Regions from separate parts of the Lentibacillus halophilus genome, predicted to be linked through region 2. Evidence: riboswitches for the same ligand, from Rfam matches in the RefSeq annotation. Region 2 holds a riboswitch; the other holds the start of a gene.
The links. A riboswitch is a leader RNA that binds a small molecule or an ion and turns the genes downstream of it on or off. The one in region 2 is predicted to bind cobalamin.
Positions count from the first base shown of each region.

Region 1 (3,432 bases), 720 kb from region 2:
AGTCCGACAAACGGGGCATATACGAGCCACCATGCCCAATAGAAAACCGTCCATGCTTCCGGGAAACCAGTTTCCGTAAATCCACCTACATTAGCAAATGGTTCCAGCCAAGTTGCCATTTTGAAGAAGTTATTCAAAATTAGCCCTAAGCTTGTAAACGTTGTTTCACTAATGAATACAGTCGGGCCTAAAACAAAAATAAACACAAGAATAAAAATGGCAAGCCATAAATTCACATCACTTAATACTTTTATGCCGCGTCTGAGCCCTGAGTAGGCACTAATGGCAAAAATGAGTGTACATAGCAGCATAATGACTGTTTTCGTTGCCAGATTAGGTGGCAGCCCCGTAATGTTGTTGACACCTTGAGCAATCATAGGTGTTCCAAGAGCAAGCGTTGTCCCAGCTCCCCCCATAAGGCCGAACATGAAGAGAACATCAATGATATTGCCCAACGGTGTGTCGACAGTTTTGCCGAGAACCGGCCGGACTGCCTCACTTATTTTCAAAACCGGTTTTTTCCGCACGTAATAAAAATAAGCAATCGGCAAGGCTGGTAATGTATAAATGGCCCAAGCCATCGGACCCCAGTGGAAAATGCCGTATGCCGGCGCCCATTGGATAGCTTCCTGCGATTCACCTTCAAGCCCGAATGGCGGTCCTTGGTAATAGAAAGCCCACTCAATCATTCCCCAATAGAGAATACTGGACCCGATACCGGCAGCAAACAGCATGGCTGCCCAAGAAAAGGTGCCGAATTCCCTCTCAGCGTCTTTGTCGCCAAGTTTAATTTGACCATTTTTACTGAAGGAAACATAAGTGAGAAAAGCAAATGTTGCTAGTCCAAATATTAAATAAAGGACACCTAAATTACCGGTCACGAAGGCATTGGCCATATTCACAATCTCTTTTCCAGCCTGCGGAAAGACGGCAAGTGGAATGGAAACGGCAAGCAATAACACTAATGCGCTAATAAACGTTGGCCAATCAATCAGATCTTTATTCATAGCACTCATCCTTTCTATGCGTAGCATGTCACGAGGGTGCTCAGGATATTCAGCACTGTTGGAACTGAATGGAACGATATCAAAATGAGATGGAATGAATGCATCATGACGAATGAAAACGAAACCAGGATACAGGCTAATAAAAAAATTAGAAATTAATGTGTTATAGTGTTAAATATGTCGAACCGCTGGTAAGCTGGTCCATAGGTCTTTCTTCGGGTCCTTTTATATTTATTATGGTTGAACCATTGCACGTTCTATGCTAAAGTAGATACACAATATATATTAATGATGATAATACAATACCACTAAATATAGTATTGGCGAATGATGGTGACACAAATTGTCTTAAAAGGGAATCCGGTCAATCGAGTCGGAACTGTCCCCGCAACTGTACGTGTGGACGAACGGGATAATCACTGTATGGCATGCTTTGCGGCAGTTATATGGGAAGGTCCTCAGTAGATCGATGCACAAGTCAGGAGACCTGCCGTCATTCGGTATTTCTATTCCCCGGGGAAGCGGATGGTGAAACGACGGGCATTCTGTGCAAAGTCTGTCGTTTTACGTCCGTTCATCCATCAAGGGTGAACGTTTTTTTATGTATAAAGGAGGAGAACGATGACAACAGCAGTTACCGATCAGTGGACGAGATTATTGGATGAGGCAACGCTGGGCCTAAATGCCGATAAAGAACCACTGCTTGAAAAAATACATAAAGCCGATACTGCCGTGACAACAGATGACGTCATGAAATGGGCGTTGGAACATATCGATGAGGCAAACCCGGACTGGACGTTTGTAGCCAGTCGGGTGTATTTGCATACGTTATACGAAGCGGCAGCGGCCAACAGAGGATACGATGCCAGCGAACGCTATGGAGACTTTCACCAGTTAATCCAAACGCTGACTGAAAAAGGCATTTACACGGAGGCTCTTTTAGAAAAATATACAAAAGACGACATCGAATATTTCTCACAAATCATCGTTCCTGAGCGGGACCTGCAATTCAATTATCTCGGCTTGTTCACCTTGGCAACACGTTATCTGGCAGGAGATCATGAAAAAAACATCTACGAACTGCCGCAGGAGCGCTGGATGATTATTGCCATGCACCTGATGCAAGATGAGGATCCGGCGAATCGGTCACAGTACGTTGCTGAGGCGTATTGGGCGCTGAGCAATCTATATATGACCGTTGCCACACCGACGATGACGAATGCCGGCAAAACACACGGTCAGTTGTCAAGTTGTTTCATTGATACGGTCGATGACAGCCTGCAATCAATTTACGACAGCAATACTGCCATTGCCAAGCTTTCTAAAAATGGTGGTGGCATCGGCGTTTATATGGGGAAAATCCGCAGCCGTGGCAGTTCGATTAAAGGGTTTAAAGGTATGTCCAGCGGTGTGGTGCCATGGATTAAACAGCTGAATAATACGGCCGTCAGCGTCGATCAGCTCGGTACGCGAAAAGGGGCCATTGCCATTTATCTGGATGTATGGCATGCGGATATTGAAGGATTCCTTGATTTGAAGCTGAACAATGGTGATGAACGCATGCGGGCTCACGACATTTTTACCGGTGTCAGTTTGCCGGATTATTTCATGGAACAAGTGGAACAACGGGGCGACTGGTATTTGTTCGATCCACATGAAGTGCGCGAAGTGATGGGCTACTCGCTTGAGGATTTTTACGACGAAGAAAAGGGTAGTGGGTCGTTCCGTGAACGCTATCTGGAATGCGTCGCATCGGATAAGCTCAGCAAACGTGTTGTTCCGGCCATTGATATCATGAAACGCATCATGAAGTCTCAGCTCGAATCAGGTACGCCATTTATGTTTTACCGGGATGAAGTGAACCGGCAAAATAACAATCCGCACGAGGGCATGATTTATTGTTCCAACTTGTGCACGGAAATTACGCAAAACCAGTCCCCGACGGAATTTTTAGAGGAAATGACCGAAGAGGACGGTACGATTGTTCAAAAATACAAACCGGGTGACTATGTTGTTTGCAACTTGAGTTCGATTAATTTGGGACGGGCTGTGCCGGAAGACGTTCTTGAACGGCTGATCCGGATTCAGGTGCGTATGCTCGATAACGTGATTGATATCAATACGCTGCCGCTCACCCAAACACAGATGACTAACCGTAAATACCGCGCTATCGGATTGGGGACGTTCGGCTGGCATCATTTATTGGCCAAAGAGCAAATCAGCTGGGAGTCCGAAGAAGCTGTCACGTATGCCGATCAGTTGTATGAAAAAATTGCCTATTGGACCATTCAATCGAGTATGGAGCTGAGCCAGGAAAAAGGCAGCTATCCGGTGTTTTCAGGAAGCAAATGGGATTCCGGTCAGTATTTTACGGACAAGGGTTATACAGGAGAAGACTGGGAGGCGTTGAAGCAGGATGTGGCGA
Region 1 covers NZ_AP043750.1:799,206-802,637, reverse strand. The annotation lists gene ACZ5Q7_RS03640 (BCCT family transporter) at 1-1,007, opposite strand, end outside; cobalamin riboswitch at 1,322-1,516, shown strand; gene ACZ5Q7_RS03635 (ribonucleoside-diphosphate reductase subunit alpha) at 1,629-3,432, shown strand, end outside.
Region 1: it holds a riboswitch for cobalamin, as region 2 does, so the genes downstream of both, ACZ5Q7_RS03635 (ribonucleoside-diphosphate reductase subunit alpha) here and ACZ5Q7_RS00390 (ABC transporter substrate-binding protein) in region 2, are expected to answer to the same signal.

Region 2 (3,432 bases):
CTCCATAACGTTCAAAACACGGTGGACAACGAACTGCATAAGCCCATCGAAGGCATTGATCCCGAATTCACCAAGAAAAAGGTGGAAAAGGAAGAACCCATTAACATTCTTCTGCTCGGGGTCGATGAACGCGCGTATGACAAAGGGCGCTCCGACACTATGATCGTTATGACGCTTGACCCAGCTCATAATCAAATGCAGCTGTTAAGTATTCCGCGTGACACCCGTACAGACATTATCGGCCATGGAACCGTGGATAAAATCAATCATTCCTACGCTTTTGGAGATAGTGAGATGGCGGTTGCGACAGTGGAGAGCTTTTTGGATATTGATATGGATTATTATGTGCGCATGAATATGCAAGGCCTGCAGCAGTTAGTTGGCGCTGTCGGTGGTATTACTGTTACGAACAACGACCAGGCATTCGACCAGGGCGGGCATACCTTTCCAACCGGTGAGCTGCAGCTGAACGGCGATGAAGCGCTCGCTTATGCCCGGATGCGCAAGGAGGATCCACAAGGTGATCTGGGCCGCAACGAACGGCAGCGCCAAGTAATTGAAGGCATTATCAGAGAAGGTGCCAGCTTGAATGTGGTGAATAAGATCGGGGGCATTATGGACGTTCTCGGCAATAATATGGCTACTAATATGACATTTGCCGATATGCGTGATTTGGCATCCAACTACCGCAGTGCCCGCAACGATATCAGCACGTATCAAATGGCCGGCCGAGGCACCATGATTGATGGTACGTATTATCAGATCATGTCCGATGACGAAGTAACCAAAGCCCATGACATGATAACCGAATTTGGGTCCAGGGACAATGAATCATGATGTCTCCTGGGCTGTTATCGGTACATGGTTCATGAGTGCTTCAAAAACCGAGGAATATCATGCCAAAGAGGTTATTGGTATGTGAGACAACATATACCGGGATTCAGACAGACGCCAATCGTATTGATAAGATACGGCGTCTGCTTTTTTATATAATGGGTGACAATGTATGCGGAATTTTGTATACTTTCATTGTCGTGATAAGTTTATAGTGTCTATGGTTCAGGTGATTTCAAATGAGAAATCATAATAGGGAAGCTGGTGCAAGTCCAGCGCGATCCCGTCACTGTATGTGCGAGCGGTCTGCCGAGGCCACTGTACGTGTTTCGTATGGGAAGGGGCAGGACGTGTCGACCATAAGCCAGGAGACCTGCCTGATACCATCGATGCACCAAACCTACGGGAAATAGGATGGTGTAAAAGGCTATGCCATTGAACAGAGTCGACTTATTGGACGGGTCTGTTCCGGATTGATGCCAAATACAATCCAGATGAGCAGTGCTGTTTTACATACACATCTTCATTGGTCGTGGAGATGTTTTTTTATGTTTCAAAACGATCGAAAATAGGAGGTTAATGATAAACATGAAACGACTCATTTTGCTGTTACTGGCGGTTATGCTGTCTGCAGGGCTGTTAATCGGATGCGGTGCAGGCGGATCGGATTCCGGCGGAGCAAATGATGGCACCGATGATCAGACGGAAAAGACAGAGGATAATGGCGAATCAGAAGCGTCGTCATTTCCGGTGACGGTAACGGATGCGCTTGATAATGAAATGACGTTGGAGAAAAAGCCGGAACGCATTGTGTCAGTTATTCCGAGCAATACGGAAATTGCTTTCAAACTTGGATTGGGTGAAAAATTAGTTGGTGTTTCTGACCATGATAATTATCCAAAAGAGGTAGAGGACAAAAAACGGGTCGGTGGTTTGGAATTGAATATAGAAGCGATCATCGATTTGAAACCGGACCTCGTGTTGGCTCATGCCTCCAGTGCGGAAAGTTCCGGTGAAGGTCTGCAGCAGATTCGCGATGCGGGTGTTCCGGTGTTTGTTGTCTCGGAAGCGAAGGATATCGAGGGGACGTATCAAACGATCAAACAGATTGGTAACGTGACAGGTACCAGTGATAAGGCAGACGACGTAATCAGTGATATGAAAGACGACTTCGCTTCAATCCGTGATCAATTGGACGAAGTTGATAACGATGAGCGAAAATCGGTCTTTTTTGAAGTGTCACCGGCTCCTAAGCTGTCGACAGCGGGAACGAACACTTTCTTCGATGCTTTGTTGCAGGTCATTCATGCCGATAATGCCGCTGCCGACATGGATGGTTGGACCCCGATTGACCCGGAAGCCGTGCTCGACATGAATCCGGATGTGATTGTTACAACGTATGGAACAGCGGAAGACAATCCCGTCGACAACGTTTTAAATCGAGATGGCTGGGGTGATATCAATGCGGTAGCCAACGAGAATGTGTACAATGTGGATTCCGATCTGGTCAGCCGCCCGGGACCACGGTTGACACAGGGTGCAAAGGAGCTTGCAAACGTTGTCTACCCAGACGTCTTTGACGAATAAATATGTGCTCGCTTATGGGGTGACAGTGGCGTTTTTCTTCCTTTCGATGCTGACGGCCGTCTCCATCGGCACTGTATCCATTCCTCTGGTTGAAACCGTGAATATTATCGGTGGCCAGTTGTTTCATTTATCGATCGATGACCACATCGGAGCGATGCATACCAATATTATCGTTGATATCCGATTGCCCCGCGTGCTGTTGGCTGGTCTTGTCGGTGGCTCGCTGGCTATTTCCGGAGCGGTCTTTCAAGGATTGCTGCAAAACCCGCTCGCGGATCCATACATTTTGGGTGTTTCTTCCGGTGCATCGGTCGGGGCTGTGGCCACGTTGTTTTTTAATATATCCATCCCACTCCTCGGTCTTTATACCTTGCCGGTTCTTAGCATTGTCACTGCGTTACTGACGATGTTTGTGGTGCTGTTTTTTGCGCGGCAGGCAGACCGGGCCATGCGGGTCGAGACGATTATTTTAACCGGCGTTATTTTCAGTTCGTTTTTAGGATCGTTTATTTCGCTGATTATTGCGCTTACCGACGACCGGTTGCAGCAAATTATGGGTTGGCTGCTCGGGAGTGTGTCGATGCGAGGATGGGATTATATCGGTATTATTCTTCCATTTTTTATCATAGGCACACTGATTCTGCTTATGAACAGCAAAGAATTAAATGCGCTCGTGTTTGGCGAAGCACGGGCGAAGCATTTGGGTGTTGATGTGCAAAAACGAAAAATCATCATTCTTGTTGCCGGATCGATCTTGACAGGTGCTGCGGTGGCCGTATCCGGAGCGATTGGATTTGTCGGCCTGGTGATTCCGCATATGATGAGGCGGCTATGGGGTCCGGACCATCGACATTTGTTGCCGCTTTCGATCATAACGGGGGCCGGCTTTTTAATGTTGACGGATTTGGTATCGCGAACAATTATTTCGCCGTCCGTTCTGCCTATTGGCGTGATCACGGCGTTAATTGGTGCCCCCGTGTTTGCTTTAATTTTAATGAAACAGCGTAAAGG
Region 2 covers NZ_AP043750.1:83,343-86,774, reverse strand. The annotation lists gene ACZ5Q7_RS00395 (LCP family glycopolymer transferase) at 1-837, shown strand, start outside; cobalamin riboswitch at 1,046-1,229, shown strand; gene ACZ5Q7_RS00390 (ABC transporter substrate-binding protein) at 1,423-2,421, shown strand; gene ACZ5Q7_RS00385 (FecCD family ABC transporter permease) at 2,384-3,432, shown strand, end outside.